4 regions of the Streptomyces sp. NPDC056486 genome follow, and region 1 is predicted to be linked to each of the others. Evidence: riboswitches for the same ligand, from Rfam matches in the RefSeq annotation. Region 1 holds a riboswitch; each other region holds the start of a gene.

Region 1 (7,720 bases):
CGGCCTCGCCGAGCGCAACGGTCTGGACAACATCCGCGTCGCGAACGGCGACGCCGTCATCCTGCTCCGCGAAATGCTCCCGCCCGCCTCCCTCACCGGCCTCCGCGTCTACTTCCCCGACCCCTGGCCCAAGTCCCGCCACCACAAGCGCCGCATCATCCAGCCCGACTTCCTCGACCTCGCCGCGCCCCGCCTGAAGCCCGGCGCCGTGCTGCACTGCGCGACCGACTGGGAGCCGTACGCCGAGCAGATGCTGGAGGTGCTCACCGCGCACCCCGCGTTCGAGAACACCCAGGCCGACGGCGGCTACGCGCCCCGCCCCTCCTTCCGCCCCCTCACCCGATTCGAGGGCCAGGGTCTGGACAAGGGGCACGTGGTCCACGACCTGCTGTTCCGCCGTACATGACCTGCTGTTCCGCCGTACATGACCTGCTGTTCCGCCGTACATGACCTGCTGTTCCGCCGTACATGACCTGCTGTTCCGCCGTACATCCGGCCAGGACGCCTGACATATCACCTACGGGGCCTGAGATACCGGCCACGAGGCCTGAGACACCGTCGCGGCCCACCCCCGTCCCTCGTTAGGGTCAACGGGTGGCCACCCGTTCTCCGTACCCGCACCCGATGCCCCCCGCAGGGCCCGCCGGGCTGCGACACGCACGCTGGTGGCAGCGGCGGGCGATACGCGCGGCCGCCCTGGTCACGCTGCTCGCCCTGTCGGGCCTGGTCATCCTGGCCCTGGTCAGGGAGCAGACCGGCACCCAGGGCTTCCTGGTCGGGCTCGGCCTCGCGACGCTGCCCGTGCCGCTCCTGGTGGCCGCCTTCCGCTGGCTGCAACGGGTCCAGCCCGGCCCCTGGCGGAATTTACTCTTCGCCTTCGCCTGGGGAGCCTGCGCCGCCGCCCTCATAGCGATCGTCGCCAACAGCTTCGCGACCCGCTGGATAGCCACCGCCACCGCCGACCCCACCAGCGCGGACACCCTCGGCGCGACGGTCATAGCGCCGATCGTCGAGGAGAGCGCGAAAGCCGCGGCCGTGCTGCTCGTCTTCCTCTTCCGCAGACGCGAGTTCACCGGCATCGTCGACGGCGTGGTGATCGCCGGAGTGACCGCCACCGGCTTCGCGTTCACCGAGAACATCCTCTACCTCGGCAGCGCCTTCGGCACCGACCAGCTCAACGGCGGGACCGGGCTCGCGTCAGTGACGGCGGCGACCTTCTTCGTACGCGTCGTGATGTCGCCCTTCGCGCACCCGCTCTTCACCGTGCTCACCGGCATCGGCTTCGGCATCGCCGCGCTCAGCTCCGACCGGCAGAACTGGCGCCGCGTCCTGCTCCCGCTCTGCGGGCTCCTTCTGGCGATGGGCCTGCACGCCCTGTGGAACGGCTCGGCGAGCTTCGGGGACTACGGATTCTTCGCCGTGTACGCGCTCTTCATGCTGCCGTCGTTCGGCCTGCTCACCTGGCTGGTGATCTGGATCAGGCAGCGCGGCCTGCGCATCGTGCGCGCCGAACTGCCCGCGTACGCGCTCGCGGGCTGGCTCACCGCGCCCGAGCCGTACGCGCTCGGCACGATGCGTGCCCGCACCCTCGCCCGCGACTACGCCTCGTACACGCAGGGCAAGGCAGCGGCGCGCACGGTCGGCCAGTACGAGACGTACGCGACCTCTCTCGCGCTCCTGCGGCACCGGGGGCGCAAGGGGCGCGCGGGCGCCGACTTCGTCGTACGGGAGCGGGAGCTGCTGCACGCGCTGTGGGAGCGCCGCGACGCGGCACGGCCCGCTCTCGCCTACGCGGCGCGCGCGACGGCACCGGTGCTCGTACCGATGCCGCCGCCTTACGGGTACCCGCAGCCGTACGGGTACCAGCAGCAGAGCCCCTACGGATATCCGTACGCCCAGCCTGCGATGCCCTACCCCGCGTACAACCCCTACCGCGGCTAGGCGGAAGCCGCCGTGAGCGCCGACACCTCGGCGTCCGTCAGTTCGAGCTCCCCCACCGCGAGCAGCGCGGGCAGCTGCTCGACCGTACGGGCCGACGCGATCGGCGCCGCCACCGTCGGCTGCGCCGCGAGCCACGCGAGGGCCACGGTCGCGATCTCGGCGCCGCGGTTCTTGGCGACCTCGTCGAGCGCGGCGAGCACCCGTCGGCCCCGCTCGGTCTCCAGGTGCTTGCCCGCGCCCTCGGCCCGCGCGCTGTCGACCTGCGTGCCCGGGCGGTACTTTCCGGTCAGGAAGCCGGCGGCGAGCGCGTAGTACGGGACGGCGGCAAGGCCGGAGCGCGAGGCGACCTGCTCGAGCGGGCCCTCGTACGTGTCGCGCGAGACGAGGTTGTAGTGCGGCTGGAGCGCCGAGTAGCGCGCGAGGCCCTCGCGGTCGGAGAAGTCGAGGAACTCCTGGAGCCGCTCGGCGGTCACGTTGGACGCGGCGATGGCGCGCACCTTGCCGGACTTCACCAGGTCGTCGAGCGCGCCGATGATCTCCTCGACGGAGACGGTCGGGTCGTCGTAGTGCGTGTAGAAGAGGTCGATGTAGTCCGTGCGCAGACGGCGCAGCGACTCCTCGGCACCGGACTTGATGGTGCTCGCGGACAGACCCTTGAAATCGGGGTGGGCGCCGACCTTGGTGGCGAGCACGACGTCGGAACGGTTGCCGCGCGCGGCCAGCCAGTCGCCGATGACGTGCTCGGACTCGCCGCCCTTGTTGCCGGGCACCCAGGCCGAGTAGACGTCGGCGGTGTCGATGAAGTTGCCGCCTGCGGCGGTGTAGGCGTCGAGCACGGAGAAGGACTGCGCCTCGTCGGCCGTCCAGCCGAAGACGTTGCCGCCCAGAGCGAGCGGGAAGACATCGAGGTCGGACGAGCCAAGCTTGCGGAGAGAAGTCATACGGTGCTCAACGCCCATACGGACCGCAACATTCCGCACAACTCGGAGAGCGGGCGTGCCGAACCGGCAGCCCTGACGTCGGGGGGTTGTCGCCAGGACCGCCGGAGTTCAACGGCTGCTTCACAGCCTGCTTCAGAGGCTGCTTCAGAGCATCTGAAGCAGCCTCTGGATCAGAGCGACTGGATCAGAGCGACTGGCCCTTGCCACGCAGCCACGCCGCCGGGTCAACGCCGGTGGAGTCGCCGCCCGGGTGGACCTCCAGGTGGAGGTGGGCCCCGGTGACGTTGCCGGTCGCGCCGACGCGGCCGATGACCTCGCCGGTGGTGACCTTCTGGCCGACGCTGACGCTCATCGAGGACTGGTGGCAGAACCACAGCTCGGTGCCGTCGTCGAGTTCCAGGACCGTGCGGTAGCCGTACGCCCCCGCCCAGCCGGCTTCCTTGACGGTGCCGGAGTGGATGGCCTTGATCGGCGTGCCCGTGGGAGCCGCGAAGTCCAGCCCTGTGTGGTAGCCGGAGGACCACATGGAGCCGGGCTGACCGAAGGTGCCGGTGAGCGTGTACGAGGCGACGGGGAGTGTGAAGCTCTTCGCGAGCTTGGCCAGGCGCTCCGCCTCGGCCTTCTTCTTGGCCTCCGCCTCGGCCTTCTTCTTCGCGGCGGCCTTCTCGGCGGCGATCTTCTTCTCGGCCGCGGTCTGCTTGGCGGCGGCCTGTGCGGCTGCCTGCTTGACGGCGGCTTCTTCGGCCGCCTTCTGGACCGCGTCGTCCGCCTGGTCCTGCTGGTTCTCGGCCTGCTCCATGATGCGGGCCCGCAGCGCCTCGCCCGCGTCCGTGTTGCCCTGCTCGGCGTCGGCGGTGCTGATCCCGGCGGCACTCAGCGGCGCGGCGGCCACCGCGACGCCGTTCTCCGCGGCGGCGGAGTCGGAGGAATCGGAGCCGTCGGATATCAAAGACCCCACGCCCGGGAGGGACTTGGCCTCCGGCAGCGAGTCCGTGACGGCCGACATGTCCGGCATCTCGATGGAGACCGGGGGCTTGCCGCCCTGCGCGGTGGCGATGCCGCCCGCGCCGACAGCGGCGATGACGCCTACGCCGAGAACCGTGGAGCTGCGGGCGAGCCCGCCACCGCCCCGCTTGTGGACGCGGTGCCTGCCGCGGACGGGACGGATGGACTCCTCGGTGGGATTCCATTCCTCCCAGGAATTGTCGTCGTACCCACCGAAATCGTCGTCATTCGGTACGTAAGCGCCTTGGGGGGCAGGGCGGTTGGACGCCACGGAGGCGCACTCCTTTCCTTCCTTCTCGCCTACCGGGTTAGCTGACGGGTTCGGAGCAGGAAGGTCTCCTACGAGCATCTGGCACGGATGCACAGATGACCGATTCACCCCAATTGGTGGTTCCCCGGCTCCCTTGCGGGATTAGGCGCGTGCGCGCGGAGCCGACTCGAGTGTCGGTTGGGACGACCGCGCTGCGTTATCGAACGTTAATAGACGGCGGGGTCGTATTCCAAGCTGTTCCAGTTGATCGTTAACAGATCTGGCCGGTACTTAACGGGACACCGATGGCCGGAACGGGGCGAGTTGACCCCACTTCTTCACACACTGGAGCTTCACATTTCCTTGACAGTACGTCAGTTGTTATGCGGAGTGGTGTCCTTCAGTCACGGCCCGTGACATCGATCTCTGTCGCATCGGTCCCCGCCGCATCGCTCCCTGCCGCCAACGGCCGCCGCACCGCGAGCAGCGCCATGTCGTCGGTCGTCCCGCCCCCGGTGTGCCGCCGCACTTCCTCGGTGAGCGTGGCGAGGAGCACGTCCGGGCCATTGGGTCCAGGGAAGATCCGGCCACCGAGCCGGGCGGCCGGATCGTAGAACTCGCCCCGGCTGTCACGCGCCTCGGAGAGCCCGTCGGTGTGGAGCAGGAGCATCGCCCCCGGCGGGAACTCCGTCTCGTCCGCGCGGTCCGGCCAGGCGCCCAGTTCACCCATCCCGAGCGGCAGCGCGGGCTCGGTCGCGGACAGCACGCACAGCCGCCCGTCGCCGCGCAGGAGCAACGGCCCCGGGTGCCCACGGTTGATGAGGCGTACGAGACCGTCGCTGTGCGGGATCTCCGCGAGGATGGCGGTGGTAAATCCTTCGAAGTCGTCGAGCCCGTCGCGCCGCGTGCCCTCACGCGCGAGGGCACGCTCAAGGCGCTGGGCGACCGCCTCCAGCGTGGTCTCCTGCTCGGCGGCCTCCCGGAACGCCCCGATGACGACGGCGACGGCCGCCACCGCGCCCATGCCCTTGCCCCGTACGTCGCCGACGATGACGCGTACGCCGTGCGGGGTGTCCTGGACGGCGTACAGATCACCCCCGATGAACGCGTCGGCCTCCGCGGCCTCGTACCGCGCCGCGACATCGAGCCCGCCGATCCGGGGATCCGGCTGCGGAAGTACGGCGCGCTGGGCGGCCTCGGCGATGGAGCGGGCGGAGGCGAGCTGTTCGTCGCCGCGGCGTACGACACGGTTGATGAGGACGGCGAGCACGGCGACGGTCACCACGGTGAACACCTCGGTGACGGCATCGACGTCGGTGCCGGTGTTGGTCTTGAAGTGCAGGCCGAGCACGGCGAGGGAGGCACCGGCGCCGATGAGGGTGGTGCTGAGCAGCGAGTAGAAGGGTGCGGCGACGAGCGGGGCGGCGGTGAAGAGGGGCGCGGCGGTGAATTGGGGCGGGGTCGAGATGTCGTAGACGATCCCGACGACGATGAGCAGCAGCGGAAGGGCCCGCACGAACGTCCGCTCATGTCTGACGACGGGGCTCTTGCCGGAAGCCCCGCGCGGCCGCCTGCCGGGAGGTCGGCTCACGGACCTGCCCGCGGGCTTACCCGAACCCGCACTCGCGCCCTCGCCCTCGCTCTCGCCCGGCCCCATGCCCGTCACCCCCTCCCCTCGGCCGCCTCGCCCGCCGCTTCCTCCTCGCTGCCCCACCGGTCTTCTCCTGCCGAATCCCGCGACCAGGACAGATCCATGGCCACGCTCGTCCAGGGTTCCCGGAGCGGGGGCGCGGGGCGACCGGTGTGGGCCGACCGGGTTAGGCCGGGTCAGGGCTTGTCGGCGAACCGCACCCCGGCCGGCTGTGGGGCCAGGCGGCCCGCCCTGGAGAGGCCGCGCAGGGCGAGCGCGCAGCTGGCGCCCAGGGCCGCGAGGCCGAGCCAGAGCACCGCGGGGGCGGACCGGGTGGCGCCCAGGAGCGCGCCGGTCGCGAGGTTCCCCGCGGTGATGCCGATGCCGCACACCGTGTTGTAGAGGCCGTAGTGCGTGGCCACCCAACGGTCACCGGACAGCGCGACGACCGACGATGTGCACGGGATGCCCCCAGCGCACCCGTGCCCGTTCGACCATGTGGAGGGCGGCGCGGTCCTTGATCCCACCGAAGTTGAAGCCCTCCAGCTTGGCCCAGTAGCCGCGCCCGCCGTCCGGGGACGGCTCGTCGATCCAGAGCACGGGTGTGTTCCCCACGGCGGCCGCCGCGGGCTGAAGCTTGCTGATCATGTACGTGATGTCCTTCGGGTACTCAGGCACTCGGTACGGGGAAACTGCCGCAGGCACCTCGGACACCTCGGACACCTCAGGCACCTCAGGCCCCTCTGGCACCTCTGGCACCTCAGGCGCCGCGGAACGCGCGCACTGCGCACCCGTCAGTTCCGGTCCACCCCGATGGCGACGAGAAGCCGCTGCCCCGCGAGCGGTGGCCCGGCCCGCGTCCGCGCGCACCCCGCGCGCCCGCTCCCCCCACCGCTTCCCCACCCGCTCCACCGCACGAACGGCCACGCCGCCGCCCGTCCACCGCCTCCGCGCTCGCCCCGCTTCCGCTCCGCCGACGCCCCCACGGCCTGCCGCCCGGCACCGGCGTGCTCCGCGTGCCCAGCCCCCGGACAGACGTGGTGCGCCGGAGCGACCACGCTGGTTCCCGCAGGGGCGAGACCGTGGTGGCCGTGGCACGCGCCGACGAACAGCGCACAGGCGGCGAGCAGCACCACCGACAGCACGGTTCGCAGACGACTCATAGTGACCATGAAACTACGCACCGCACGCACACTTACGCAAAAAACACCGAAGGCCCGGATCCAGTAATGGATCCGGGCCTTCGGTCTTTAGTAGCGGGGACAGGATTTGAACCTGCGACCTCTGGGTTATGAGCCCAGCGAGCTACCGAGCTGCTCCACCCCGCGCCGTTGAATGCAACTCTACGCCATCAGGGGGAGTGAAAGCGAACCGGCCGAGAACCACCGGCGAACACGGCGAACGGAGCCCGCCGCTCACGCGTTCTCGGCGTGCGTCAGCGTCTCCCAGGCCACGAACAGACCGTCCGTTCCCTCGGGCCGCTGCTTCCGCGTGAGCCTCTCCGTCTCCGGCAGGTCCAGCTTCATCCGATCCCGCAGGTGATGGAGACCGACCTCGGTGTCGGGCCCCATGTCGCGCCGCACCTTGCCGCCGCACAGCCACCCCGGCGCCTTGGCGCCCAGCTGGTACTTGGCGTGGAATTCGAGCGCGGCCCGCAGCCGCTCCTTGACCTCGCCGTACAGATCCACGCCCTGATGCCAGGCGGTCTCGGCGATGTGCGCGGTGGCCGCGAGCGAGTAGCTGGCGTGCTTGAAGTTGCGGCAGGTCTCCTGGGAAAGCCCGTCGGCGAAAGTCTTCTGCCCGAACCAGTACTTCTGGAGCTTCTCCGGGGTATTGATGCCGCTGCCCGCGGGCGAGACGGGCAGTGGTCCGTCCGACTTCAGATAGAAGTAGGCGGGCACGCGGGTCCTGAAATGCGTGACCGCTTTCTCGAAGGACTCGTGGTCGTCGAGG
Region 2 (7,720 bases), on a different contig from region 1:
CGCGGCGAGCGACCTGGCCCGTTCCGCGTCCCCGCGAGCGACCGCGTCGACGATCGCGGCGTGCTCCGCCCAGGACTCCGCGGGGGCGGCCGACGTCTCGACGACGTACATCCAGGCGATCTTGTGCCGGAGCTGGGTGAGCAGAGCCGTGAGGCCCGGGCTGCCGGACGACTGGGCGAGCGTCTCGTGGAACCAGCCGCCCAACGAGCGCAGATCCTCGCTCTGACCGCGCCTCGAACGGTCCTGGCCGAGCCTGACGAGGCCACGCAGGACCTTCAGGTGCGCATCCGTGCGGCGCTGTGCGGCGCGGGCCGCACCAAGGGGCTCCAGGAGCATGCGTATCTCCAGGAGGTCGGCCGCCTCCTGCTCGGTGGGCTCCGCGACGCACGCGCCCGCATGTCTGCGCGTGACGACGAAGCCCTCGGCCTCCAGGGTGCGCAGGGCCTCGCGCACGGGGACGCGGGAGACTCCATAGCGGCGTGCGAGCAGTTCCTCGGTGAGCCGGCCACCCCGTTCGTAGACACCGGAGACGATGTCGTCCCGGATGGCCGTGCATACCGAGTGCGCGGGAATGCGCATGACCTGACCTCCGCCTTAATCCCCGCGAAACGCGGTCGATCGACGCCTTTTCAGTGACCCTATTGCAGGGCGGCTGAATTTCCGATGGCGGGCCGAAATCCATGGATATATTTTGGCCAAAGGCGGCACGGGTGCGGTTCGGGGGCACTCGGGTACCGCGAAAGCCCCGGCTCTCGACGAGCCGGGGCTTTCGGTGGATCAGATGCGCTTCGTGCGACGGTCCGGGGTCAGGGATCAGACGCCGACGTCGTGCGCGCGGAGGTACGCGACCGGGTCGATGTCCGTGCCGTAGTCCTCGCCGGTGCGGGCCTCGAAGTGGAGGTGCGGGCCGCTGGAGTTGCCGGTGGAGCCCGAGAGGCCGATCTGCTGGCCCGGAGTGACCGCCTGGCCGACGGTGACGCCGAGGGACGACATGTGGCCGTACTGGGTGTACGTGCCGTCGTTCATCTTGATGACCACGTTGTTGCCGTAGGCACCGCCCCAGCCGGCCTCGACGACGGTGCCGGAGCCGACCGCGTGGACCGTGGTGCCGGACGCGGCGTGGAAGTCGATGCCGGTGTGGCTGCCGGAGGACCACATGCCGCCGCCGGTCTGGTAGCCCGTGGAGACGGACGAGCCGGTGATCGGGGAGACGTAGCTGTTCAGGCGCTTGCGCTCGGCCTCGCGAGCAGCACGCTCCTTGGCCTCGCGCTCCTTCTTGGCCTTGGCCTTCGCCTCGGCCTCGGCCTTGCGCTTGGCCTCTTCGGCCTTCTTCTTGGCGGCTTCTTCGGCCTTCTTGGCCGCTGCCGCGTCGTCGGCGGCCTGCTGCTGGGCAGCGGCCTGCGCGTCGATGCTCTGGGCGAGCGAGTCGCCGACGGAGACCGCCTGGGTGAGGCCGGTGTGCTCGAGGGCCACGGCGTCGTCGGCGGCGAGGGCCGGAGCGGCCAGGCCTCCTATGACACCGGTGGTGGTGAGGGCTGCGACGCCCGCCACGTTCGCGGTCGTACGCGTGAGGCGGCTCGGGCGACGGTGCTTCCCGGTGGCACGGGTGAACGCCATGAAGCGGCTGATCCTTTCCTTCCTTCTCGCCTACCGGGTTAGCTGACGGGTTCGGAGCAGGAAGGTCTCCTACGAGTCCCTCGCCTCACGGCAAGGTTCCCGATTCACCCCAAGGGGACATGTGGGTCCCCGGCTCCCCTGGCTCGCGCCGTACGGGGACTCGGCGATGACTGTCCGGTGCCGCGGGTGCGGCGTACTGCATGACGAACAGCCGGACCGACGCTAAGCGGGGCGTCTTTCAAACGACAAACGGATCAGAGTTTTTGTAGCGCACGCCACAGGGCAGACACGTAACCTCCATACTAATTCGGACATATGAGGACCCCGGTAGCAAATTCCAGCCACCGGGGTCCCGATATGTCCTGACTGTCACTCAGCCCGTGACCACACTCACTTCACCGATGCCGAGCGCCCTGACGGGCTCCTCGATCTGTGCGGCGTCACCGACGAGCACCGTCACCAGGCGGTCCTGCGGGAAGGCGCTCACCACGGCGGCGGTGGCCTCCACGGTGCCGGTCGCGGCCAACTGGCGGTACAACTGCGCCTGGAAGTCGTCCGGAAGGTGCTGCTCGACCTGATCGGCGAGGGTGGCCGCGACGGACGCCGCCATCTCGTACTTGAGCGGGGCCACGCCCACCAGGTTCTGCACGGCGACGTCGCGCTCGGCGTCCGTGAGGCCGTCGGCGGCGAGGGTGCGCAGCACCTTCCACAGGTCGTCGAGCGCCGGTCCTGTGGACTCGGTGTCCACCGAGCCGCTGATGGCCAGCATCGCGGCACCGGTGCCGTCCGGCGCGGAACGCAGGACCTGGGCGAACGACCGTACGCCGTAGGTGTATCCCTTCTCCTCGCGCAGGACGCGGTCGAGGCGCGAGGTGAGGGTGCCGCCGAGGCAGTACGTGCCGAGCACCTGCGCGGGCCACACGCGGTCGTGCCGGTCCGGTCCCACGCGGCCGATGAGCAGCTGCGTCTGGACGGCGCCGGGGCGGTCCACGATGACGACACGGCCGGTGTCGTCGGCGGTCACCGGGGGCACCGGGCGCGGCTCGGCCGTGCCGCCCGTCCAGGAGCCGATGGTGTCGGCGAGGACGGCGTCCAGGTCGACGCCGGTCAGGTCGCCGACGACGACGGCGGTCGCCGTGGCGGGACGCACGTGCTTCTCGTAGAAGGCACGCACCGCCGCCGAGTCGATGGCCGTGACCGTCTCCTCGGTGCCCTGGCGGGGGCGCGACATGCGCGACGTCGCCGGGAACAGCTGCCGGGAGAGCTCCTTGGCGGCGCGACGACCCGGGTTGGCGGCCTCGTGCGGGATCTCGTCCAGGCGGTTGCGTACGAGGCGTTCGATCTCGCTGTCCGCGAAGGCGGGGGCGCGCAGGGCGTCGGAGAGCAGGCCGAGCGCCTTCGGGAGGCGGGAGACCGGCACTTCGAGGGAGACGCGGACGCCGGGGTGGTCGGCGTGCGCGTCCATGCTGGCGCCGCAGCGGTCGAGTTCCGCGGCGAAGTCCTCGGCGGAGTGTTTGTCGGTGCCTTCGTTGAATGCCCTCGCCATGATCGTGGCGACGCCGTCGAGGCCCGCGGGCTCGGCGTCGAGCGGCGCCTCGAGGTGGATCTCCACGGCGACGACCTGCTGGCCGGGGCGGTGGCAGCGCAGCACGGTGAGGCCGTTGTCCAGGGTGGCTCGCTCGGGCGCGGGGAAGGCCCACGGCCGTGCGGTGCCTGCCTGGGGCTGTGGGTGGAACTGCATCGTCGCGGCCTCGGTCACTTCGCCGCCTCCTCTTCGTCCTCGTCGGTGGCTTCGGCGCCCTCAGGGGCCGCTGTGGGCTCGTACACGAGCACCGCGCGGTTGTCGGGGCGCAGGCGGGCCGCTGCGGCCGCCTTGACCTCTTCGGCGGTGACGTCCAGGACGCGCCCGACGGCGGTCAGGGCGAGCTGCGGGTCTCCGAACAGGACGGCGTACCGGCACAGTTCGTCCGCGCGTCCTGCCACGGTGGAGAGCCGGTCGAGCCACTCGCGCTCCAGCTGTGCCTGGGCGCGCTCCATCTCCTCGTCGGTGGGGCCCTCTTCCGCGAAGCGGGCGAGCTCCTCGTCGACGGCGGCCTCGATGACGGGGACCTCGACGTCGCCGGACGTCTTCACGTCGAGCCAGCCGAGCGAGGGGGCCCCGGCGAGGCGCAGCAGGCCGAACCCGGCCGCCACCGCGGTGCGGTCGCGGCGCACCAGGCGGTTGTAGAGCCGCGACGACTCGCCGCTGCCCAGGACAGTGAGCGCCAGGTCGGCCGCGTCGCACGCGCGCGTGCCGTCCTCCGGGAGGCGGTAGGCGGCCATCAGGGCGCGGGCCGGTACCTCTTCCTCGACGACCTCGCGCAGCTCCTCGCCGATCGTGTCGGGCAGCGAGCCGTCGCGCGGCGGCTGCTTGGCGTCGTTCGAGGGGATGGACCCGAAGTACTGCTCGACCCAGGCGAGGGTCTGCTCCGGGTCGATGTCGCCGACGACCGACAGGACGGCGTTGTTGGGCGCGTAGTACGTACGGAAGAAGTTCCGCGCGTCCTCCAGCGTCGCCGCGTCCAGGTCGGCCATGGAGCCGATCGGGGTGTGGTGGTAGGGGTGGCCCTCGGGGTACGAGAGGGCGGTCAGCTTCTCGAACGCCGTGCCGTAGGGAACGTTGTCGTAGCGCTGGCGGCGCTCGTTCTTGACGACGTCCCGCTGGTTCTCCATGGATTCTTCGTCGAGCGCGGAGAGCAGCGAGCCCATCCGGTCGGCTTCCAGCCACAGGGCCAGCTCGAGCTGGTGTGTGGGCATGGTCTCGAAATAGTTGGTGCGTTCGAAGCTCGTGGTGCCGTTGAGCGACCCGCCCGCACCCTGCACCAGCTCGAAGTGGCCGTTGCCGTGCACCTGCTTCGAGCCCTGGAACATCAGGTGCTCGAAGAGGTGAGCGAGGCCCGTACGCCCCTTGACCTCGTGGCGCGAGCCGACGTCGTACCAGAGGCAGACCGCGGCGACCGGGGTCAGGTGGTCCTCGGAGAGCACCACGCGCAGGCCGTTGGCCAGCCGGTGCTCGGTCGCTGTCAGGCCGCCGGAGCCGGCCTCGGCTGTGGCCGTGTGACCCATGGGCATGTACGTCCCTTCGATCGCGAAAAGCTGGAAATTCTGCCAGTCGTGCCACTGTATGCAAGCGTGCTGACAACCGGTGAAGTTCCCGCTCCGCGCTCGGCGTAGTCGCGGTCGAAGTCCGGGTCGTGGTCGGCGTTGTCAGTGGGACAGAGCACAATGGTCGGCGTCAGATCCCGTTGATGCCCTGGCAGACACCGTGAAGGAGCCGCAGCAGCGATGGCCCGCCGCAGCACGAAGACCCCGCAGCCCGACGAGTCGTTCGAGGAGAAGATCCTCGACATCGACGTCGTCGACGAGATGCAGGGCTCCTTCCTCGAGTACGCGTATTCGGTCATCTACTCGCGCGCCCTGCCGGACGCCCGCGACGGCATGAAGCCGGTGCACCGCAGGATCGTGTATCAGATGAACGAGATGGGCCTGCGCCCCGACCGCGGCTATGTGAAGTGCGCCCGTGTCGTGGGCGAGGTCATGGGTAAGTTGCACCCGCACGGCGACGCGTCGATCTACGACGCCCTGGTGCGCATGGCCCAGCCCTTCTCCATGCGCCTGCCCCTGGTGGACGGGCACGGCAACTTCGGCTCGCTCGGCAACGACGACCCGCCGGCCGCCATGCGGTACACCGAGTGCAAGATGGCCGACGCGACGTCTCTGATGACGGAGTCGATCGAAGAGAACACCGTCGATTTCGAGTCGAACTACGACGGCCAGGAGCAGGAGCCGGTCACCCTCCCTGCGGCCTATCCGAACCTTCTGGTCAACGGCTCGTCGGGCATCGCCGTCGGCATGGCGACGAACATGCCGCCGCACAACCTCGGCGAGGTCATCGCCGCCGCCCGCCACCTGATCAAGCACCCCGGGGCCGACCTGGAGACGCTGATGCGTTTCGTGCCGGGCCCGGACCTGCCCACGGGTGGCCGCATCGTCGGCCTCTCCGGGGTCAGGGACGCGTACGAATCAGGGCGCGGCACCTTCAAGATCCGCGCGACGGTGGCCGTCGAGAACGTGACGGCCCGCCGCAAGGGCCTGGTCGTGACGGAACTGCCCTTCTCCGTAGGACCCGAGAAGGTCATCTCGAAGATCAAGGACCTGGTCGGCTCGAAGAAGCTCCAGGGCATCGCCGACGTCAAGGACCTCACGGACCGCTCGCACGGCCTGCGTCTGGTCATCGAGATCAAGAACGGCTTCGTCCCTGAGGCCGTCCTGGAGCAGCTCTACAAACTGACGCCGATGGAGGAGTCCTTCGGCATCAACAACGTGGCCCTGGTGGACGGCCAGCCCCTCACGCTCGGCCTCAAGGAACTCCTCGAGGTCTATCTCGACCACCGCTTCAACGTCGTGCGCCGCCGCAGCGAGTTCCGCCGCAGCAAGAAGCAGGCGAGGCTGCACCTGGTCGAGGGGCTCCTTGTCGCCCTTTTGGACATCGACGAGGTCATCCGGCTCATCCGCTCCAGCGACAACTCCGCACAGGCCAAGGAGCGCCTGATGGAGCGCTTCTCGCTGAGCGAGATCCAGACGCAGTACATCCTGGACACGCCGCTGCGCCGCCTGACCAAGTTCGACCGTATCGAGCTGGAGTCCGAGCGCGACAAGCTCAAGGCCGAGATCGACGAGCTGACCCGGATCCTGGAGTCGGACGCGGAGCTGCGCAAGCTGGTCTCCGCCGAACTGGCCGCCGTGGCCAAGAAGTTCGGCACTGACCGGCGCACGGTCCTCCTGGAGTCGGCGAGCACCCCGGCGCCCACGGTCTCGCTGCAGGTGGCGGACGACCCGTGCCGCGTGCTCCTCTCATCGACCGGCCTCCTGGCCCGTACGGCCAATGGTGAGCCGTTCGCCGAGAGCGACACCAAGCGCGTCAAGCACGACGTGATCGTCTCCGCCGTCCCCGCGACCGCGCGGGGCGAGGTGGGCGCGGTGACGTCCGAGGGACGGCTGCTGCGCCTCTCCGTGGTCGACCTCCCGCAACTTCCGGAGACGCACGCGGCACCCAACATCTCCGGAGGTGCGCCGGTTTCGGAGCTGCTCTCCCTGGAGGGGGACGAGAGCCTGATCTGCCTGATGACCCTGGACGAGTCCTCACCGGGCCTCGCCCTCGGCACCCAACAGGGCGTGGTCAAGCGCGTGGTCCCGGACTATCCCTCCCACAAGGAGGAGTTGGAGGTCATCACCCTCAAGGACGGTGACCGGATCGTCGGCGCGGCCGAGCTGCGCACGGGTGAGGAGGACCTGGTCTTCATCACGGACGACGCCCAGCTCCTGCGGTACCAAGCCGCGCAGGTACGCCCGCAGGGCCGTGCCGCGGGCGGCATGACGGGGATCAAGCTCGCGGACGGCGTCAAGGTCATCTCCTTCGTGGCGGTGGACCCGGCCGTGGACGCCGTGGTCTTCACGGTGGCGGGCTCGCGCGGCACGCTCGACGACTCGGTGCAGACGACGGCCAAGGTGACGCCGTTCGACCAGTACCCCCGCAAGGGCCGGGCCACGGGTGGCGTGCGCGTCCAGCGCTTCCTGAAGGGCGAGGACTGTCTGAGCTTCGCGTGGGCGGGCCCGACACCGCCGCTCGCGGCCCAGCGCAGTGGCCTGCCGGCGGAGCTGCCGGAGATCGACCCGCGCCGCGACGGCTCGGGGGTCTCGTTGGCGAAGCCGGTGGCGGCGGTGGCAGGCCCGGCGTAGCCGACTGCTGCTCCGCCTACTCCGCTTACTCCACCGGATCGAGTTCCTGTACGTACCGCAGTACGCCCCACATGCTGTGCTCGTCGGCATCAGCGTGCGGGGCGTACGCACGACATGCGTCGAGCTCCTTCTCCAGAGCGGGTACGTCGATGCACGCCCCGATGAGGACGAGCTGGGTCAGGCGGGCCTCGCCCGGCGCCCACGGCTCGGGGTAGAAGCGCAGAAACCGCCCCACGGCGTGCACGGCGTATTTGTTGCGCGGGTCGGCGGCGCCGAAGTCGACGTACCCCTTGATGCGGTAGAGCCCTTCGGGCCGGCTGTCGAG
Region 3 (7,720 bases), on a different contig from region 1:
GCCCTTCCCGCCGGGCAACCCACCGACCTGCGCGAGCGGTTCGCCTATCCGCTCCCGATCCGGGTCATCAGCGAACTCATGGGGCTCCCCGACCACTCCCAGCCTGGCTTCCGCCGTACCGTCGACGGCGTCTTCGACACCACGCTCAGCCCCGATGAGGCCGCAGCGAACACCCAGGAGGTGTACGCGATCCTGGTCGACCTGATCGCGGCCAAACGCGCCGAGCCGGGCCAGGACATGACCTCCGTACTCATCGCCACCCGGGACGACGACGGCTCCGCGCTGAGTGAGCAGGAACTCCTCGATACTCTCCTCCTGGTGATCAGCGCGGGCTACGAAACCACCGTCAACCTGCTGGACCAGGCCATCGCCGCGCTGCTCACCCATCCCCGACAACTCGCCCTGGTCCGCGAGGGCACAAGCACCTGGGCAGACGTAGTCGAGGAGACACTGCGCTACGAGGCGCCCGTCGCGCATCTGCCGATGCGCTACGCCGTCCAGGACATCGCCCTGGCACAGGGACTCGTGATCCGCCGGGGCGAGGCCATCCTCGCCTCCTACGCGGCAGCAGGCCGCCACGCCGACCTCCACGGCCCCAGCGCCGACTCCTTCAACCTCACCCGAGCCGACAAGACCCACCTCGCCTTCGGCCACGGCGTCCACGTCTGCCTCGGCGCCGCCCTGGCCCGGATGGAAGCCCAGACCGCGCTGCGGGCACTGTTCGCCCGTTTCCCCGACCTCACCCTCGCCGTCCCCGCATCCGCACTGCGCCCTGCGGAATCATTCATCTCCAACGGACACCGGGAACTGCCGGTCGTCCTTGGCCCGCAACACTGAGAACTGGGAGAAGAGGGCGGCGATACCGCCGCGGCCCACCAGCGCTACCGGCGCGCCGCGAGAGCCACCGCCACCATCGCCGAGCAACGCCACCCGCAGGCCCGGGCGAACCGCCTCCTGCCCCGCCCCCGCACCCTCCAATGCCCTGACGCTCCGTCAGAGAGTGGCAAACACCCGCCGGAACAGGTCCAAGGCCTCATCGGCCCAGCCCAAGACGCCCAGGGCCGAGCCCAGATTCCCCGGTGGATGGTTGACCAGCGTGTCGTGGCGGATCAGCCGGTCGAAGTCGACGAGCACCGGGTCCTGACGGAGAGTGCTCGCGTCGGGGCGGAAGAACCGGACGCCCGCCAGCCGCATCACATTGATCACCTCCTGGGCGAGAATCCCGTATCCGACCGTCGTGGGGTGCACACCGTCGAGCGAGAACAGGCCGCCGTCCGTGCGCCGTCCGCCCTTTCCGGCGAGGAAATGCGAGTTCGGCGGCGGCGACAGCGCCCGCAGCGCCGACGGCAGCGGATAGGGCTGCCACCAGTCCGGACGCGCCAGCGGATCCTCGATGTAGCGGCGCGCTGCCAGACGGTCCATCAGACCGCAGGTCTCAAGGAGGTACCAGTCCCTCCCCTCGGTCCGGGCGGCGCGGACCGTATCGGTGATCGCGTAGTTGTACGCGTCGATCGCGTCATCCACCTGCCGCGCCTGCTCCGCGGTGAGGTTCGGGTCCCTGCCCACGTCGAAGTCCTGGTCCTTGATCCAGGGACGGGTGTAGTAGGGGAAGTACCGCGAACCGGGCTGGATCTTGCCCGCCACGCCGCGTGCGATCGGCGCGATGGTCACATGCGGAACCGTGCACCAGATGACATGCCGCGCCTTGATATCGGCGACTTTCGCGGCCACCTCGCGCAGTTCGGACGTGAAGTGCCTGGGCCTCCAGACGGTGAAGCGCCGCTTGCCGTCCAGGTCGTCGAAGCCGGCATCCTCACTCCACACCACGCGCAGGTCCGTCACCGCCCGCAGGGCATTGTTCGCCCCCAGGAAGACGACCAGCGTCTCGATGCCGTGCTCCGCGCCGCTGCCCTCGGTGTCGTTGCCCAGTTCGGCCGCCGCACCCAGCTGCGTCAGAGCCCCCGCCGTCCGGGGTTGGGTGGGCAGCACCCTCAGGGCGGCGCGCTCACCGGCGTTCTGCACGATCTGGTTGACCAGGTCGTCCCTCGGCACATCGATCCGCTTACGGCACTCGTCCGCCGACTTCGACAGCGCATCGCGCAGATCCCACCCGAACACGGCAAGGTTGTGCATGATCGCCGTGGTCGACGGCACGGTCCGGCCGGCCCCCCGCTCCCAGTAGTCCTCCACCCGGTCCATCACACTGCGAGCCCGGAACAAGGCCAGCGGCACCTCCCACCAGTCCACACTCCGCCCATAGCGGTTCTCCAGATCGCGCAGGAACCACTCGAGGTTGAAGGGCAGCCCGCCAAAGCCCCCGTAGAGGGGGTAGCGGAACTGCGGGAGGCACCCCAGCTCGTGCGCGACGATCGCCGGATACGACAGCGGCGTGTTGAAGATCGCCGCGCTCTGGAACCCCTGCGTCAGCGAATCTCCCACCGCGACCAGTCGGTGGCGCGGATCCCCCGACCACCCCGCATCCACGTCGATCCCCAGCCTGGGATCGGTTACCGGCACCCGCGGGCCCTCCAGACTCACGGAATCGGCCATGATCTGATCACCCCTACCCCTGACAGCCCGCGGCGCACCGGCTGCGCCCTCCGGCCCCGCCTCTCGGCCCTCGGCCCCGGCCCCCGGCCCGTGCGCGAGGCCTCTCCCTGCGTAGCAGAGGCGGATTCAGGACGGCACTCCCCCGACAAGAGATACGCACAAGCCGGTGCACCATCGAGGGCGGGCTGTCATGCTTCGCCGGTGCGGGGTGCCTCGATGGGCGTCCCTAGAGAGGAGCCGGGTGTGGTGACGCAGTACCGACGCGGGTCGGCGGCGCAGGCAGGACCGGCCGGGACGCGAGGGCGGGTGGCCGACCGGAACGCCGGTGCCCAACCCCGGTGCCCCAACCCCCGGTACAGCCGCGCCGCTCAGCAGCGGGCGAGCCGGGGCGACCATGACTGAGACCGCCGAGGACACCTTCACCGAGCACCGTCCGCTGCTGTTCGCCTCGCCTACGAGATGCTGGGCAACGCCGCCGACGCCGCACTGACCCGCCGGCCCGGCCGGAACCGGGCGTGACGACCGCACACCGGCGCGAACCTGCCAGAGCATCCGGCGTGGATTCCGTGCCGGGCAGAACCTGTGGGCCTACAACGAGCAGACGAAGAACACGTCAGCGAACTGACTGCCTACACCGGCGCCCACCTACGCGAACGCCGCAGGGCGCGTCCCACGGCCTGCGACGGAAATCGGAGGCGTGAGGCAGGGCCGGCAGCTGTCCGATCACCCGGATGCGGTACGAAGGCTTCCGTGAACGAACAGACCCAGCCCGCCACTGTCCGTGTGTTCATCGCTCTCGCCCCGCCCGACGACGCGAAACAAGAACTGGCGCAGGCACTTGAGCCCGCCCAACACGCACATCCCCGCATGCGTTGGAACCGCATCGAGGACTGGCACATCACCCTGGCGTTCCTCGGCGAAGTCCCCGCCCCGACGGTGCAACTCCTGCACGCACCGCTCGCCCGCCTCGCAGCAACCCGCCGATCCCTCACCCTGGCCCTGCACGGCGGTGGGCACTTCGACGAGCGGGTGCTGTGGAGCGGAATCAACGGCGACCTCGAAAGGCTGCACCTGCTCGCCACCGACGTACGCGCCGTCGCCGACCACTGCGGAATCACCCACACGCACCGGCCGTTCCGCCCGCACCTGACACTGGCCCGCGCCCGCCGCGACACCCCCTCGTGCGCAGCAGAAGCCGCCGCCGGACTAGCCGGATTCACCGGCTGCTCATGGCAGGCCCAGCGCCTCCACCTGGTCGCCAGCAACACCGGCCGCGGCCCCGGCCCCATCCATTACCGCGACATCGGCGCCTGGAACTTCGGCAGCCCCACCTCGCCACCCCACGATGAGGACCCCGTCCAGCAGCCACCACGCAAACGGACTTAGACACATACCCACACCCACGCCCACACCAGGAGGATCCCCTAACGGCGGGCAGAGAGTTTGATGTCTCGGGAAGCCGTCCTGCATCTAGGCCAGTTGACGCCACTGGCGATTCCCGCTTTCCGCCACTACCTCCAGACGGGCACCGCAGTTCAGAGCAACGAGCATAATCTGACGGGGGCACAGAAATTACGCTTACCTACTGACATTTCAGCGATGCCCCACACGAGAGCTACGGAATGCACCCTCCGGGCTCATTCCATAACCCTGCGGCTTCCAGCCTAAATACCTGCCCCGGAATGCAAGCGCCCCCTTCGGATACTTGAACCTGAAGAAGGGATACGCATTCTCTAGGAGAGAGAAGAACTCCCGGAAAAATCCGGGGGTTTGGCCCTCCGGACGTATGGGTGGGACTGGGCCGCCCTCAGCATCCTCAGAACTTCCGCCGCCCGAGTGCAGAGGCCCCCGACGCACAACACCCGTCAACCCACTCGCATCCCCGAAGCCTCCACGTCGCCCCCGTCGCCCCCTCCCCCAACAGCATCCATCGGGGCGTGGTTTGGCTAGCTCAGGGCAGTGACTTATTGATCCAGCAGGGTGGCGTCGCGACGGGGCCTGTTGGCTGGGGACGTGGGAGAAGGCCTGTTCCACACGAGACGAATACCCCGCACACCCAGCGCGCTCATTCCGATCATCACCCGGTCATGAACACTGCCGCGGACCCTCTGCCGGTCCGTTCCGTCGGGGACACGCCGCTCGCGGAGGAGTGACCGCGCGGTCGCGTCAGCAGCGGGGGCAGGGTGTCCGTTTTGACCTGAAAGACGGGCTCACAAGGTGCCACCTTCACAGGGGAAGCCACCCATTCGCACCACTAAGGGCACATGGAGCTTTATGCCCCAGTTTAACTTCTTTCGCGCAAGACAAGGCGATCTAATACCTCCTTCATCCGCATTCCAGTCCGTAGCCCATTCAGTGAATTGAGTCACACTGTCGCGACCGCGCCCCTGGGAGCCGCTGAGCGTACTTCCGTTGCGCGCTAAGAAAGTTGGGGTTTTTGATCAATGCGGGCAACGAGTTCTGTTCACCAGGGACAGGTCTCGCGCATTCCCTATGCGAATTCGTGTCTTGTTCCGTCCGGGCTTTCTCGCCTAACGTCACCGTTAATCCGGATGGAACGCCGAATCCTGCCGCTGTCCGGAAACCCTCCCACCCACTCACTCACGCACGGCAGGAGCGGGGGACCCAGGTAAGCCGTCGATCCGGATTCCGGAACGACTCGGGGTGAAGTCGCATTCGCAGTGCGACCGGACATCTCCCGTCCGAACCCGACAGCTCACCTCGTAGGCGACGGAGAGGAATTCGTCATGCCTGCAAAGGGAAAGCACCGCCGCCCCAAGTCCAGCCCGCTCACCCGGAACATCGCCGCCGCAAGCACGGGCGGCGCCGTGCTCATCCTCCCGGTGCTCGGCGCGACCACCGCAGCCGCGGCGCCGGCCGGCACCGCCGCCAAGCCCGCCGCGGCCCCCACGACGTACGTCGTCACCGCAGGCGACTCCCTCTCCAAGATCGCCCGCGAGCACTCCCTGAGCGGCGGCTGGAAGAAGCTGTACGAGGACAACCGCAGCACCCTCGGCAACGACCCGAAGCTGATCCACCCCGGTCTCAAGCTCACCCTCGGCGAGAAGGCACCGGCCCAGCCGGCGTCCGCCGAGCGGGCAGACCGCTCCGAGCGCACGGACACGCTCTCCGCAGAGCCCGCCGCAGCCCCGGCGAAGAAGGCCTACACCAACGACCTCGACGGCTGGATCAACGAGTCGCTCGACGTACTGGCCCAGCACGGCATCCCCGGCACCTACGAGGGCATCCACCGCAACATCATGCGCGAGTCCTCCGGCAACCCTCAGATCACCAACAACTGGGACTCCAACGCCGCCGCCGGAATACCCTCCAAGGGACTCCTGCAGGTCATCGACCCCACGTTCGCCGCGTACCACGTGCCCGGCACGTCGACGGACAGCTTCGACCCCGTCGCCAACATCACCGCTGCCTGCAACTACGCGGCCGACCGCTACGGCTCGATCGACAACGTGAACGGGCCCTACTAGAAGCCCCACCCCCCTCATCCGCTGCAAGCCCGGCGCACCGTGTGCCTTGGGCTCAGGCCGCTCTCGGTCCGCGCACCGCTCCCGCCAGCACACGCCGGCAGGCACGCCGCATCTCCGCGGCTGCCTCGCCCGGCGCCGGGACGAGGCTTGCGGCCACCGACAGCCCTAGGCGCTCGCGTCACCGGGGCGGCCGCGCACCGGCGCATGCGCCAGCGAGCTCTCTTCCCTGAGCGGCTCAGCAGCTGCGCATAGCCCAGGAGGCCAGGGGCAGAGAGTCGCGCAGCCGGGCAGACGGAGGGCACCAGACCGGTTCGTCCGCCCGGATGTCAAACTCATGGAGGCCTGCATAGTCTGCTTCCCCGGCGACTCAGGCACAGCGACGCCCACCAGGACCTGCCACATACTGCGCTGGGCCAGCGGGCGCCCCAGCAAACGAGGCGTTGGTCTCACCCCTGCTGGCGTAGCGTGTCGCCATGTCCACGCCTTCACAGCCAGGTGGTTCGGGTCCGCATACGTCCTTCGGACCGCCGCCCGTCCAGCCGCAGTTCCCGCAGCAGGGTCCTCCCTACGCGCAGCCCTACCCCGCGGCTGGGGGGCCCGGCCCGTGGGGCGCACCTTCCATGGGCCCGCCTCCTTCCCGGCGCAGTACCGCCAAGGTGTTGGGCATCACCGGTGGCATCGTCGGTGCGTTGGTGGTGGTGCTCGCTGGAGTTGCTTTGTTCGTGGACGGCTCAGAGGGAGGGTTCCCGGAGGCGAAGTACCGCATGAGCGTGCCGGACGAGCTGGTCGGCGGGACGTACCGGCTGTCTCAGGACTTCTCCTCCACCGCCGGCAAGCAGATCGTCGAGGAGAACCGGAGCCGGGCCAACGTGCGTGACCCGAAGGCAGTGGTGGCCCAGTACACGGGGCGGGGCGACCAGGAGGGCGGCAAATTGGTCGTCTCCGGTATCTACGGCCGGTACAAAGACCCCGACCGAGCTCGCGACTACCTGATGGAAGGCGCCACCAAAGGCCAGGGCGCCACGGTCGCCGTGCCCGCACACGACGTCACGCCCGTCGGCTCGAAGGTGACCTTGAGCTGTCAGGTCCTGACCTCAGAACAGAACGGCAGCCGCAGCAACGTGCCGATGTGCGCCTGGGGCGACGACAACACCGGGGCGGCTGTCGGGTGATCACACCGGAAACCGCAGTGCAGGAACCTGAGTCCGTCGACCTTGACGCAATTGCACGGACGACTCTGCAAGTTCGCAAGGAGATGCGCGAACCCATCGGCTGAGCATGCTGCTGAGCCAGACCTGCACCCCAGCTTGTCCTACGTCTCTGGCGCGGGCCGGCGCCTGAGTGCTGTGGCACTCCTGGCGCACGCGTCGGCGTACGGCGTGGACGGCCTGTGGCCGCCGACCGGTGAGCGGATCGGCAACTGGCTCACGCTCGGCGGTGACGCCCTCGGCATGGTGCCCGGCGTCGGTGCGGCGAAGGCGGGAGTCATGGCCGGATTCAAGGCGGGGCGTGGGGCCGGTGGTGTCGCCGCCGGCGCCAAGGTCGGCATCAGGACGGCGGGCACCACGGCGAAGAACGTGATGAAGGCGGCGGACCCGGTCGCCAAGGTGATCGACAAGCCCGTCATGGCCGCTGCCGCAAAGCTCGGGGTTCCCCGGGGCGCCGCGCTGACCGCCACGGAA
Region 4 (7,720 bases), on a different contig from region 1:
CGGGGGTCGACGACCGTGACGGTCGCCTCTCCGTAGCGCATCTTCTTGAGGATGCGCCGAGCTGCGTACAGGCCTACGTACCCACCGCCTACTACGAGGATCCTGGGACGCTCCGTGGTGCTCATGCCATCGAGTATCCACCTGCCCGAGGGGGGTCGCTCGTGCGCCCCTTCACAAGCATGGGTAGGCCCTCTGCTACACTTCGCCGCCCACGTGACACAGGCCATAGCGCCCCAGGGGAACCACGGGATCACCCGAGACGTTCCACACCCCTTGTGAGCTGCCGATCTCGCCTTCACGGCGCAGTGGACCACTCACGCGGTTCATACTCCGGACACGCCGGCGAACCTTCACTGTCATGGGTCGCGCGGCCCTCGGGGATCACTTTCAGGGGTCCGGAACCCCTGAACATCGGCCAACCGAGCCGATTTCCTTGTGAAGAACTTCACGAACTTTCCCGACGGCCAGTCGCCACGGGGCCGTCCGACCCCTCCACCAGCCGCTCAGACGCTACATGACGCGCTCAGGCGATCGACCAGCCGATGCCGTCGAGGATGTCGTGCTCGCTGACGACGACCTCCCGGGCCCCGGTCCGGTCCATGATCGACAGGAGTACGAGCGCGCCCGCCGCGATGACGTCCACCCGCCCCGGATGCATCACCGGGATCGCCGCGCGCTCGTCGTGCGTGGAGCGGGTCAGGCGTCCGACGATCTCGGCGACCTGCTCGTAGGAGACACGGGAGTGGTGGATCGCCTCGGAGTCGTACGCGTCGAGGCCCAGTGCGATCGCGGCCACCGTGGTCACCGAACCCGCGAGGCCGACCAGGGTGCGGGCATCGCCGATCGGCACCGTCCGCTCGACCAGGTCGAGCGCTGCCCCGATGTCGGCGCGGACCGCGTCGAGTTCGGCGGGCGCGGGCGGGTCGGTGCGGATGTGCCGCTCCGTGAGGCGCACACAGCCGACGTCGACCGAGCGGGCGGCGCGGACCTGGTCCTCGCCGACGACGAACTCCGTGGAGCCGCCGCCGATGTCCACGACGAGGTAGGGCTTGGCGAGGTGGTCGCTGCCCGCCAGCTCCTTCGTCGCACCCGTGAAGGAGAACTCGGCCTCCTGGTCACCGCTGATGACCTCCGGCTCGACTCCGAGGATGTCCAGGACGCCGCGGACGAAGTCGTCGCGGTTCTCGGCGTCGCGGGACGCGGAGGTCGCCACGAAGCGCAGGCGCTCGGCGCCGTGCTCCTTGATGACCTCGGCGTACTCGCGGCAGGCCGCGAAGGTGCGGTCGAGTGCCTCGGGGGCGAGGCGCCCCGTCTTGTCCACTCCCTGCCCCAGGCGGACGATCGTCATCCTGCGGTCCAGGTCGACCAGCTCGCCGGTCGCGGGGTCGGCGTCCGCCACCAGGAGGCGGATCGAGTTCGTGCCGCAGTCGATGGCTGCCACGCGGGTCACTTGGCGGACTCCTGATCGGCGCACGGCGTCACGCACGCTCCCTTGGCCCACCACTGGGGGAGCATCGCGATCGCCTCGTCGCCCAGCGGGTTCACACCGGGGCCCGCGGCCAGCGAGTGGCCGACCAGGACGTGCAGGCACTTCACGCGGTCGGGCATGCCGCCCGCGCTCGGGAAGCCCTCAAGGACCTCGATGGCGTCACGGCGCGCGATGTAGTCCTCGTGCGCCGCGCGGTAGGCCGCGGCGAGCTCGGGGTCCGTCTTCAGGCGCTCCGACATCTCCTTCATGACGCCGTTGGCCTCAAGAGTGCCGATCGCGGAGGCGGCCCGCGGACACGTCAGGTAGTACGTCGTCGGGAACGGCGTCCCGTCCGGAAGGCGCGGCGCCGTCTCGACGACGTCCGGCTGCCCGCACGGGCAGCGGTGGGCGATGGCCCGCAGACCGCGCGGCGGACGGCCGAGCTGCTGCTTGAAGGCCTCGACGTCGGCGTCGGTGGGCTCGGTGCGCGGGGTGGTCGGCGGGGGCGTTTCCATGCCTGTCTTTCGATCGGTTCGCTACGAGAGGTAGACGAGAGGTACGGGTGAGAGAAGTCAGTCCTCGTCCGGGCTGTCGGCCTTGTCGACGCCGTCCCAGACGTTCGAGTACCAGGGCCTGGCGGCCGCCCCCTGGTCGGTGCGCTGCGTCTTCGCCGCCCCGGGACCGATCACCGTGTAGCCGGTCTCGCCCGGCATCACATAGTGCAGCCGCTCCCGGACACGCTGCTCCGCGTACGCGTCGTCCCGCCAGCGGGCCTTCTCGTCCCGCAGCTTCTCGACGTTCTCGCGGTGCTCGGCCTGCTCGCGGCGCTGATCGGCGATCTCCGCGCGCTGCGACACGTACTGCCTTATCGGGTAGGCGAGCGCGACGACCAGCGAGCAGAGGACGAGCGCGAGGAGCGCGGCGCGTCCCGTGAGCCGGGAGCGGCGCGCCTGACGCTTCGTCTGGGAGCGGTAGACACGCTCCGCGGTCTGCTCGCCGAGCAGCCGCAGCCTGGTCGCGGTGGAGAACCGGTCGCGGTCCTTCACGGCCATGTGTGCCCCGCCTCCCCGATACGTACGTACGTCCTCGCACACGGTACGGGACCGAGTACGAGGACGTAGGTAACTACTCAGCGGAGCCGAAGCCCGAGCCGGGGCTCAGGAGCAGTGCTCAGCCCTTGAAGCGGGGGAACGCCGAACGGCCCGCGTACACCGCGGCGTCGTCCAGGATCTCCTCGATGCGCAGGAGCTGGTTGTACTTGGCGACGCGCTCGGAGCGGGCCGGGGCGCCGGTCTTGATCTGGCCGCAGTTGGTGGCGACGGCGAGGTCGGCGATGGTGACGTCCTCGGTCTCGCCGGAGCGGTGCGACATCATGCACTTGAAGCCGCTGCGCTGGGCCATCTCGACGGCGTCCAGAGTCTCCGTCAGCGAACCGATCTGGTTGACCTTGACGAGCAGCGAGTTGGCGGCGCCTTCCTCGATGCCGCGCGCCAGGCGCTCCGGGTTGGTGACGAAGAGGTCGTCGCCGACGATCTGGACCTTGGTGCCCAGCTTGTCGGTGAGGACCTTCCAGCCCGCCCAGTCGTCCTCGAACAGCGGGTCCTCGATGGAGACGAGCGGGTACGAGGCGACGAGCTCCTCGTAGTACTCGGTCATCTCGGCGGCCGAGCGGGACTTGCCCTCGAACTCGTACTTGCCGTCCTTGTAGAACTCGGAAGCGGCGACGTCGAGAGCGAGGCCGATCTGCTCACCGGGGACGTAACCGGCCTGCTTGATGGCCTCGAGGATGAGGTCGAGCGCGGCGCGGTTGGAGTCCAGGTTCGGGGCGAAGCCGCCCTCGTCGCCCAGGCCGGTGGAGAGGCCCTTGTCCTTCAGGACCTTCTTCAGCGTGTGGTAGACCTCGGTGCCCCAGCGCAGGGCCTCGGAGAACGACTCGGCGCCGATCGGCGCGATCATGAACTCCTGGATGTCGACGTTCGAGTCGGCGTGCGACCCGCCGTTCAGGATGTTCATCATCGGAACGGGCAGCAGGTGCGCGTTCGGGCCGCCGAGGTAGCGGAAGAGCGGCAGGTCGGAGGCCTCCGACGCGGCGTGCGCGACGGCGAGCGAGACGCCGAGGATGGCGTTGGCGCCGAGCGAGCCCTTGTTGTCGGTGGCGTCGAGGTCGAACATCGCCTGGTCGATCAGGCGCTGCTCGGTCGCGTCGTACCCGACGAGCTCCGGGCCGATCTGCTCGATGACGGCGAGGACGGCCTTCTCCACGCCCTTGCCCTGGTAACGGTTGGGGTCACCGTCACGGAGTTCGATGGCCTCGAAAGCACCGGTGGACGCACCGGACGGAACGGCGGCACGACCCGTGCTGCCGTCGTCGAGGCCGACCTCGACCTCGACCGTGGGGTTGCCTCGGGAGTCCAGGATTTCCCGGGCTACGACGACGTCGATGGACGGCACGAGCATCTCCTTCTGGGATGTGACGCGGGTACGCGGGGCGTTGGCCTCGCGGACACGAGCCTAACCGGCTCCCGGGCAAGAGCGAGCCGAGCCGCCGCCCTATGGACAAACCGAGAGCAAAAAGTTTCCGAACGGAACAAAACAAACCCCGCCCCGGTGCGTACGGGGGATACGCGCACCGGGGCGGGGTGGACCCGTGGGGACGGGGTGGGGCGGGCGGCGCCTCCGCCGAAGCGCCGCCGCCTCTCTCAGCTTCTCCGCCGAGCTGCAGCAGGCTCCTCTTAGCTGAGGTGCAGCTGCTGACCCGGGAAGATCATGTCGGCGTTGTCGATGATGTCGCCGTTGAGCTTGTACACCTTGTGCCAGCCGCCCTTGACGTCCTTCGCCTCGGCGATCTTGGAGAGGGTGTCACCCTTCTTGACCTTGTACTCGCCGTCGCCCTTCTTGACCGTCTTGCCGGTCGGGGTCTCGACGGTCTTCTTGGACTCGGTCTTCGGAGCCTCGGGCTTCGGCGCGGCCTGCTTCGGAGCGGCCTGCTGCGGCTGCTCGGTCTGGGCGCTGGGCTCGTTCTTGGGCTGCTCCTGGGTCTGCTGCGGGGCGCTCTCCTGCGCACCGCCACCCTCGTTGGAAGCGCCCGAGAGGCCGACACCGCAGCTCGGCCAGGCACCCTTGCCCTGGCCCGCGAGGACCTTCTCGCCGATCTCTATCTGCTGGGCCTTGGAGGCCTGGTCCGCGCTGGACGCGTACTTCGTGCCGCCGTACGCGGCCCAGGTGGACGACGAGAACTGCAGGCCGCCCGTGTAGCCGTTGCCCGTGTTGATCGACCAGTTGCCGCCGGACTCGCACTGCGCGACGGCGTCCCACTCGGAGTTCGTCGCGGCGGAGGCCTGGCCGGCCGCCATCAGCGGAGCGGCGACGGCGACACCGGTGACGCCCGCGAGCGTGGCGACACGGGTGGCCTTGGACGGGCGGCGGTGCTTGCCCTTGCTGGAAAACAGCATGAGTGATCCCCTCACCGACGCCTGCGAGGTGAGCTGTCGGGTTCGGGCCGATGAAGTTGCCCGGCCGCGCTTCCTGAGCGCGGCTTAACCCCTAGCCGTTCCCGTCCGCTCGTCCGCCTCGCTCTCGCGATGCTGAACGGCCGGGCCCGGCGGAAACCTTGGTTCCCCCGCTCCTGCCTACGGCGCTTACGCGACGACTGTTCCCGAACGGCCGTTGGCAGGACTCGGCGTACCGACCGGCGGGGCCCGCTGTGGCGAGCGGTCACGACCGTAGTCATGCCGACGGCCGAATTCCAAAGACGATCAGGGCTTCTGAGACCCATGTCTCACTTGCGCCAATCCGGACATCAGGCGCAAAGCGAGTCGCCAACTTCCCCTACTTTTCGCCCAAATCGAGGCTCTGACCGGGAAGGATGAGATCGGGGTCGGAGCCGACGGCCTTCTCGTTCTCGGCGTACAGCTCGGTCCACCCGCCCTTCACGTCGTGGTCGTCCGCGATGGCCCAGAGGTTGTCTCCGGAGCGGACCGTGTACGTCCCGTCCGAGGCGTCCTGCTGTCGCTCGTCGCCGCGCGAGGCGTGCCGGCCCGAACCCTCGCGGGAGTCGTCGCCGGACGGCTTGCCGTCCGCGCTGTCGCCGCGGTGGCGGCCTTCGCCCTCGCCGGTGGTGGGAGTGGGGGTCGGCGAAGTCTCATCGCTCTGCCCGGACTTGCCCGAGTCATCCGAATCACCCGACTCGTCGTGATTCTTGTCTCGCGACTCGTCGTCGGCGCCGGACTTGCCGGAGTCACCGGAGGGCTTCTTCGAGGACTCGCCCGACGGCTCATCTGAAGGCTCGTCCGAAGACTTGGCACTGTCCGAGGGGTCGGCCGACTCACTCGGCGACGTGCTCGGCTCATCCGATTCATCCGACCCGTCCGACCCGTCCGACGCACCGGAGTCGCCCGACTCCGTCGCTTCGTCGGAAGGCGTCGTCGTGATCGGAGCGCCCGGGTCGACGTCGGCGGCGGCACCGTCCTCGGTGAGGCCTGCGACCGGCGCGCAGCTCGGCCAGGCCTTGACCCCCTGATCGTCGAGAACCTTCTCGGCGACGGAGATCTGCTGCGAGCGGCTGGCCTGATCGGCGCTCGGCGCGAAGTCGAGGCCGCCGTTGTCCTCCCAGACCTGCTGCGACAACTGGAGCCCGCCGTAGTACCCGTTGCCCGCGTCCGCGCTCCAGGACCCGCCGCTCTCGCACTCCGCGAGCTTGTCCCACGTGGCGGCGTCCGCCGCGCTCGCACTGGTGGCGCCGAGCAGCGGGATGGCTATGGCCGATCCTGCGACTCCTGCCGCGACGATCAGGGCCGGGGCCTGGCGGGGGCGTCGGTGACGACCATTGCCGGAGAGCATGCGGTTGCCTTTCGCGTGACTGGAGCGACGACTGCGACACGGGATGCCGAGTCGTCGGTGAACGTAGCGGGAGTCGAACGCTTGTCACAAGTCGATGCAGCGGAGATCACGTGAAAGTCACAGTCTTGACGGCTCGTCAGCTGGACGGCGCTTCAAGTGGCTGATATTTGCTCTGCTGTGCGGGTGTGAACTCCACGGGCAGCGTACGGAGTCCACGCATGATGAGCCCGCCACGCCATCTCAAATCACCAGGTTCCGCCGCGAGTCGCAGGTCAGGAAGGCGCCGCAGAAGCGTCGCGAGGGCGGTCTGCCCTTCGAGCCGGGCGAGCGGCGCACCGAGACAGTAATGAATGCCATGGCCGTAGCCGAGGTGTTGGTTGTCGCGCCGGGAGAGGTCGAGCGCGTCCGGTCGGTCGAAGCGTTCCGGGTCACGGTCGGCGGCGGCGAGGACGACGAGAACGGGGTCACCGACGGCGATGTCCTCCCCTCCGACGGTCAGCCGCTCGGTGGCATACCGCCAGGTGGCGAGTTCGACGGGTCCGTCGAAGCGGAGGAGCTCCTCGAGCCCGGTCTCCAGGAGTCCGGTGTCGCCGCCCTTGAGGGACTCCTGGAGCCGCTCGCGCTGTTCGGGGTGGGTGAGCAGGGCATAAGTGCCATTGCCGATGAGGTTCACGGTCGTCTCAAAACCGGCAAAAAGCAAGATAAATGCCATCGCGGCGGCCTCGTTCTCGGTGAGGTGCTCGCCGTGGTCGGAGGCGCGGATGAGCCCCGAGATGAGGTCGTCGCCGGGTTCGAGACGCTTGCGGTGGATCAGCTCGGCGAGGTAGCCGCGCATCTTCTTCACGGACCGGGCGACCCCGCCCCTGGGACCTCCCCCGTGGCGGATCATCATCCCCGCCCAGTCGCGGAAGTCGTCCTGATCCTCGCGGGGCACCCCGAGCAGATCGCAAATGGCGTAGATGGGGAGCGGGAAGGCGAAGTCGTGAATGAGGTCGGCCTCCCCCTTCTCGACGAACTGGTCGATGAGACGGTCCGTCAACTCCTGCACCCGTGGCGCGAATTCGGCGACACGGCGGGGCGTGAAGGCCTTGGAGACGAGGCGGCGAAGGCGCGTGTGGTCCGGCGGGTCGATGTTGAGCAGATGCGTCATGAGGTTGGCGCTGCGCTCGCCCGGGATCCCGGTCTTGCTCTTCCCGTGCGCGGGCACACCGTGATGGGCCGGATTCTTGCTGAGCCGCGGATCGGCGAGCGCCTGCTTGGCATCGACGTACCGGGTGACGAGCCAGGCCTCCACGCCACTGGGGAGCCGCGTCTTGTGCACGGGGGCGTGCTCGCGGAGCCAGGCGTAGGCGGGGTAGGGGTCGGTGGCGAACTCCCAGGTGAAGAGTTCTGGTCCTTGGGCGGGGTCTGGCC

The links. Region 1 has a riboswitch for cyclic di-AMP ahead of ACFQ7F_RS40845 (M23 family metallopeptidase). Riboswitches for the same ligand answer to the same signal wherever they lie in the genome.
Region 2: it holds a riboswitch for cyclic di-AMP, as region 1 does, so the genes downstream of both, ACFQ7F_RS25575 (M23 family metallopeptidase) here and ACFQ7F_RS40845 (M23 family metallopeptidase) in region 1, are expected to answer to the same signal.
Region 3: it holds a riboswitch for cyclic di-AMP, as region 1 does, so the genes downstream of both, ACFQ7F_RS33955 (transglycosylase SLT domain-containing protein) here and ACFQ7F_RS40845 (M23 family metallopeptidase) in region 1, are expected to answer to the same signal.
Region 4: it holds a riboswitch for cyclic di-AMP, as region 1 does, so the genes downstream of both, ACFQ7F_RS25060 (transglycosylase family protein) here and ACFQ7F_RS40845 (M23 family metallopeptidase) in region 1, are expected to answer to the same signal.

What each region holds. Positions count from the first base shown of each region.
Region 1 covers NZ_JBHTSF010000197.1:6,703-14,422, reverse strand. The annotation lists gene trmB (tRNA (guanosine(46)-N7)-methyltransferase TrmB) at 1-406, shown strand, start outside; gene ACFQ7F_RS40855 (PrsW family intramembrane metalloprotease) at 595-1,941, shown strand; gene ACFQ7F_RS40850 (aldo/keto reductase) at 1,938-2,882, opposite strand; gene ACFQ7F_RS40845 (M23 family metallopeptidase) at 3,067-4,158, opposite strand; cyclic di-AMP (ydaO/yuaA leader) riboswitch at 4,170-4,316, opposite strand; gene ACFQ7F_RS40840 (PP2C family protein-serine/threonine phosphatase) at 4,538-5,794, opposite strand; partial or broken gene ACFQ7F_RS40835 (MFS transporter) at 5,965-6,219, opposite strand; partial or broken gene ACFQ7F_RS40830 (pyridoxal-5'-phosphate-dependent protein subunit beta) at 6,242-6,415, opposite strand; gene ACFQ7F_RS40825 (hypothetical protein) at 6,562-6,930, opposite strand; tRNA gene ACFQ7F_RS40820 (tRNA-Met) at 7,022-7,095, opposite strand; gene ACFQ7F_RS40815 (alginate lyase family protein) at 7,183-7,720, opposite strand, start outside.
Region 2 covers NZ_JBHTSF010000070.1:37,402-45,121, reverse strand. The annotation lists gene ACFQ7F_RS25580 (GntR family transcriptional regulator) at 1-579, opposite strand, end outside; gene ACFQ7F_RS25575 (M23 family metallopeptidase) at 814-1,617, opposite strand; cyclic di-AMP (ydaO/yuaA leader) riboswitch at 1,630-1,793, opposite strand; gene ACFQ7F_RS25570 (M16 family metallopeptidase) at 1,991-3,376, opposite strand; gene ACFQ7F_RS25565 (M16 family metallopeptidase) at 3,373-4,722, opposite strand; gene ACFQ7F_RS25560 (DNA topoisomerase (ATP-hydrolyzing) subunit A) at 4,942-7,395, shown strand; gene ACFQ7F_RS25555 (CobW family GTP-binding protein) at 7,421-7,720, opposite strand, start outside.
Region 3 covers NZ_JBHTSF010000122.1:10,923-18,642, reverse strand. The annotation lists gene ACFQ7F_RS33970 (cytochrome P450) at 1-837, shown strand, start outside; gene ACFQ7F_RS33965 (hypothetical protein) at 994-2,550, opposite strand; gene thpR (RNA 2',3'-cyclic phosphodiesterase) at 3,301-3,936, shown strand; cyclic di-AMP (ydaO/yuaA leader) riboswitch at 5,099-5,293, shown strand; gene ACFQ7F_RS33955 (transglycosylase SLT domain-containing protein) at 5,298-6,038, shown strand; gene ACFQ7F_RS33950 (hypothetical protein) at 6,512-7,210, shown strand; gene ACFQ7F_RS33945 (hypothetical protein) at 7,385-7,720, shown strand, end outside.
Region 4 covers NZ_JBHTSF010000068.1:11,873-19,592, reverse strand. The annotation lists gene ACFQ7F_RS25085 (NAD(P)/FAD-dependent oxidoreductase) at 1-125, opposite strand, end outside; gene ACFQ7F_RS25080 (exopolyphosphatase) at 524-1,450, opposite strand; gene ACFQ7F_RS25075 (DUF501 domain-containing protein) at 1,447-1,983, opposite strand; gene ACFQ7F_RS25070 (septum formation initiator family protein) at 2,041-2,520, opposite strand; gene eno (phosphopyruvate hydratase) at 2,639-3,925, opposite strand; gene ACFQ7F_RS25060 (transglycosylase family protein) at 4,201-4,920, opposite strand; cyclic di-AMP (ydaO/yuaA leader) riboswitch at 4,924-5,115, opposite strand; gene ACFQ7F_RS25055 (transglycosylase family protein) at 5,297-6,307, opposite strand; gene ACFQ7F_RS25050 (cytochrome P450) at 6,444-7,720, opposite strand, start outside.